2 regions of the Cellulosimicrobium sp. EB106-03-01-XG111 genome follow, and region 1 is predicted to be linked to the other one. Evidence: riboswitches for the same ligand, from Rfam matches in the RefSeq annotation. Region 1 holds a riboswitch; the other holds the start of a gene.
The links. A riboswitch is a leader RNA that binds a small molecule or an ion and turns the genes downstream of it on or off. The one in region 1 is predicted to bind cyclic di-AMP.
Positions count from the first base shown of each region.

Region 2: it holds a riboswitch for cyclic di-AMP, as region 1 does, so the genes downstream of both, AC3WT4_RS19745 (C40 family peptidase) here and AC3WT4_RS04160 (C40 family peptidase) in region 1, are expected to answer to the same signal.

Region 1 covers NZ_JBYTEQ010000003.1:38,666-41,042, forward strand. Annotated here, with positions in the region: gene AC3WT4_RS04155 (WD40/YVTN/BNR-like repeat-containing protein) at 1-677, shown strand, start outside; cyclic di-AMP (ydaO/yuaA leader) riboswitch at 758-913, shown strand; gene AC3WT4_RS04160 (C40 family peptidase) at 1,108-1,710, shown strand; gene AC3WT4_RS04165 (hypothetical protein) at 1,910-2,329, shown strand; gene AC3WT4_RS04170 (histidine phosphatase family protein) at 2,357-2,377, shown strand, end outside.
Region 2 covers NZ_JBYTEQ010000035.1:3,019-5,395, forward strand. Annotated here, with positions in the region: gene AC3WT4_RS19740 (universal stress protein) at 1-48, opposite strand, end outside; gene AC3WT4_RS19745 (C40 family peptidase) at 236-1,048, opposite strand; cyclic di-AMP (ydaO/yuaA leader) riboswitch at 1,056-1,216, opposite strand; gene AC3WT4_RS19750 (iron-dependent transcriptional repressor DtxR) at 1,383-2,093, opposite strand; gene serC (phosphoserine transaminase) at 2,340-2,377, shown strand, end outside.

The DNA of each region.
Region 1 (2,377 bases):
GCCGCCAGGACACGATGGCCATGACCCTCGCCGTCGACGGCACCGTCTACGCCTCGGGCCACCCTGCGCCCGGGGAGCAGCCGGAGCTCGAGGTGCCCGACCTCGGGCTGATCCGGAGCAGCGACGGCGCCGTGACCTGGGACCAGGTCTCCCTCACCGGGGAGGTCGACTTCCACGCGTTGAGCACGGCGAGCGCCGGCGACGGCACCGTCCGCGTCGTCGGGCTGGACTCGGCGACCTCGAGCGTGCTCGTCAGCGACGACTCGGGCGAGACCTGGTCGCGGGGGGCGACCGTCGAGGCCCGCGACGTGCACCTCCTGGACGCGGACCCGGACACGGTCGTCGCGACCACGCCCACGGGCCTGCAGCTCAGCCGCGACGGTGGCCGGAGCTTCTCCCCGGACCGGGACGCCCCCGCCCTGGTGCTCGTCGACGACGAGCGAGGCGGCCGGCTGATCGGCATCGACGCCCGGGGGACCTTCTGGACCGGTACACCCGGAACCGAGGCGTGGGACAGCCACGGCACCGCGCCCGACGGTGTCCAGGCCATGACCTACGTGCCCGACGACAGCCCCGGCAACCAGCCGTGGGTCCTCGTCGCCACGGACACCGGTCTGTTCACCAGCCGGGACCTCGGCGCGAGCTGGGACCCGGTGCTCGGCGCGGACCGCGGGTGAGAGGTCGCCCGCAACCCCATGCTCCTCGCGGAACCGTCCGCGAGGGATCCCGGAGGGTGCCGAGCCCTGTCAGCTCCGGGAGCACACCATCGACGACCACGACAGGGGCGGGGGAACCACTCAGGCGAGCACCGCGGTGCTCTGGGGGTGAAGCCGGGCCGCAGCCACCGGTCCGGCCGGGTCACTCTCCGACCCGAACCCGACAGCTCACCCCGTAGGCACGAAGGAGACCATCATGAACGCAAGAAACCCGGGACGTCACCGTACGTCCCGTCGACCGATCACGCCGCTGACCTCGATAGCCCGTACGGCTCAAGAGGGGACTGCCGGCGCTGCCCGCAAGGGTGTCCTCCTGGCTGCCGGGTCGGGGCTGCTGGTCTCGGGGTTCGCGGCGCCGGCCAGCGCCGCGCCGAGCGCGGAGCCCCAGGCGGTGTCCGGGGTCGATCTCAGCGCGCTGACCGAGCAGGCCCGCCAGGCGCTCAGCGCCGCACCGGCGGTCACCGTCTCGGCCGACGCGTCGTTCGCGATCGAGCAGGCACCGGTCACCGTCACCCCCGCCCCCGAGCCGGAACCCGAGCCGGAGCCGGAGCCGGAGGCGGACCGTCAGGAGCGTCCGGCCCGGAGCGGGGAACGGACGAGCACGTCGGCGGAGGAGGGCACCGAGGAGGCGCCCGCTCCCGTCGCGGTCCCGGCGTCGGCGTCGGGCTCGGCCGTGGTCAGCATCGCGGCCCGCTACCTCGGCGTGCCGTACCTCTGGGGCGGTACGACGCCGGACGGGTTCGACTGCTCCGGCTTCACGTCCTACGTCTACGCCCAGGTCGGCATCGACCTGCCCCGGACCTCGTCGCAGCAGCGGTACGCGGGGACGGTGATCTCCCGAGACCAGGCGCAGCCCGGTGATCTGATCTGGAGCCCGGGGCACATCGGGATCTACGTCGGGGACAACCAGCAGATCGAGGCACCCTCGCCGGGCAAGACCGTCCGGTACGGGGAGATCTGGCAGTCCAACCCCACCTTCATCCGGGTGGGCTGACCGAAGGAGGGCCCCGCCCGGCGGGTGGGGCCCTCCCTCGACCGATATACCCTTGCGGGGTATCGCTCGCGGGCGCCGGTCCCGTCGGCACGACAGGAAGAAGGACAGGCATGGCGTCCCGGGGATATCGCGGCGAGCACGGACCGACGGCGGTCCGCCACCAGGTGCGGCACCAGGCCCGCCACCAGGGCATCGACGCGTGACGGCGACGATCCCGACCGACGAGCGGGGACGTCGTCCCCGCCCGGCGCGCACGGTGCCCGGCATCACGGCGTGCGGGCTGTGCGCGGGGGAGACGCTGGCCGCGACCGACACCCGTCCGGGTGGGCAGCTCGACCGGCTGCGCCGGATCGCCGAGACCGGGGACGCGCGCCTGACCGTCGTGGACTGCCTCGACGAGTGCGAGCGCGGGGACGTCGTGGTGGTCAGGCCGGTGCCCGCCGCCCGTGCCGCCGGCCCCACCTGGTTCGAGCAGCTCGCGGGCGACGAGCTCACCGACGCCCTGCACTGCTGGATCCGCGCGGGCGGACCGGGCCTGGCGCCCCTGCCCGACCGGCTCGTCCCGCGGGTCATCCCGACCCAGGACACGGCCTCCTCGGACGCCGCCGCGGCGAGCTGAGAGCCGGCGGTCACCTACGCTCGGGGCATGCCGACCGTCCTGCTCGTC
Region 2 (2,377 bases), on a different contig from region 1:
CGGCGCCGAGCCGTCGACACCGACGAGGACGGATTCCGTGCGGGTCATGAGCGACTCTCCTCTCGACGGCCCGGTGCCATCGGACGACCAACCTAGCCGAGACCAGGCCCGGCCGTCCGTCTGCCACGAGTCACGAACACGTCAAGAATGCCACGAACCCCGCCCGCTCGCGCTAAGTGCGAGCGGACGGGGTTCGTCCAGCCAGTGACCGCGGGGGTCCTGATCGGGTGAGCGATCAGGCCACGCGGATGAAGGTGGGGTTCGACTGCCAGATCTGGCGGAACTGGACCGACTTCCCGGGGCGCGGGGCGTCGATCATCATGTTGTCGCCCGCGTAGATGGCGATGTGGCCCGGCGTCCAGATGAGGTCGCCCGGCTGCGCCTGGTCGCGCGACACCTTGGTGCCGACCGAGCCCTGGGCGCCCGACGTGCGCGGCAGGTTGATGCCGACCTGGGCGTAGACGTAGCTGGTGAAGCCCGAGCAGTCGAAGCCGTCGGGGGTGGTGCCGCCGTAGACGTACGGGACACCCACGTAGCGGGCCGCGATCGAGACGATCGACGAGCCGTAGGCCGACGCGGGGGCGCCGACGGACGCCTCCTGCTGGGCCGGCGCCTGGGCCTCGTCGGACGAGGACGACTGCGTGGACTGGCGCTCCTGCGTGCGGCTCGTCTGCGTGGTGCGGACGGGCTCCGGCTCGGGCTCCGGCTCCGGCTCGGGGGCCGGGGTCACGGTGACCGGGGCCTCCTCGATGGTGAACGCCGCGTCGGCCGCGACGGTCACTGCCGGTGCGGCCTCGAGGGCCTGGCGGGCCTGCGCGGTGAGGGCGCTGAGGTCGACGGCGTTGAGCTTGCCGGACTCGTTGTCGACCGGGGCGGCCGTCGCGGGGGCGGCGGCGCCGATCATCGAGACGATGAGGCCGGAGGACGCGGCGACGACGGCGGTACGACGACCGACGCTCGACATCTGGTCCGATGCGGCCTGGGCGATGGTGCTGAGTGGCGTCACGGGACGCCGCGCCGCGCGGTGGCGGGCGCGAGTCGTGCTCACGGTCACTGTTGCCTCTCCTGGACGCCTGCGAGGTCAGCTGTCGGGTTCGGGTGGAAGAGTCACCCGGCCTGACGGACCGGAGTCCGTCGGGCTTCACCCCAAGGGCGCTGTCTCCAGCACCCGGAAGTGGGTCCCCCGTCCCTGTCATCGGGTCGTCGTGGACCTCTCGCGGTGACAGGGTTAGGCGTTCCGCGCGAGGACTCCGCCAGATGGGTATCCCGACGGAGCAGGACGACCGTACAGGACCCCTCGGCAAAAGTCACGTTCCCATTACGACGGGACGCCGCCACTCGCATCGCCGCTGGTCACGGCGCTCCGGCCGGTGAACGGACGGCTATCCGCGGGCGACGAAGAGGTGGCGCGCGACGTCGTCGGGCAGGTCGAGGACCACCGGCACGCCCTCCCCCTGCACGGTGACCCCGCCGGCCGGTGCGGGACGCACGACGAGCGTGCGGCGCGGCAGCACCCCGGCCTGGGCGAACCGCGCGAGGAGCTCGACGTCGACCTGGACCGGCTCGGCGATCCGCTGGAGCACGACACGCACCTCGCCCCCGCCGAGGCCGTGCTGGGCGAGGTGGACGGGGAGCGAGACGACGCCGTCGAGGAAGTCGACCTCCTCGAGCTGCTCCCCGAGCTCCGGCAGGCCCGGGATGGGGTTGCCGTACGGGTCGAAGTGCGGGTGGTCGAGCAGCCCGAGGAGCCGCTCCTCGACGAGCTCGCTCATCACGTGCTCCCAGCGGCACGCCTCGGTGTGCACGTACTCCCAGTCGAGCTTGATGACGTCCGTGAGGAGCCGCTCGGCGAGCCGGTGCTTGCGCATGACCCGCGTCGCCTTCTCGTGGCCCGCGGGCGTGAGCTCGAGGTGGCGGTCGCCCGTGACGACGACGAGCCCGTCGCGCTCCATGCGCGCGACCGTCTGCGACACCGTGGGCCCCGAGTGCCCGAGGCGCTCCGCGATGCGCGCGCGCAGCGGGACGATGCCCTCTTCCACGAGCTCGTAGATCGTCTTCAGATACATCTCGGTGGTATCGATCAGATCGGTCACGTCACGCTCCCAGTCGCTCGTCGGCTCGGGGCGCCCGGTCGTCGCTGCCACGGGGCGCCTGCCCGCACCGGCGGGCCGCTGGGGTCAGTCTATGGTGAGCCCGTGACCCGGCCGCGGTGCCGTCCGGAGGCGCCCGTGGCGCGTCGCCGCGCGCACCTCCTCGCGGCCCCCGCCGCGGAACGTGCGGCGACGCACGGCCTGTGGACGAGGCTCCCTGCGCGCGCCGCGCGCGCGTAGGGTGACGCCGTGCCCGATCTCGCGAACACCTCGATCACGATCCCCTC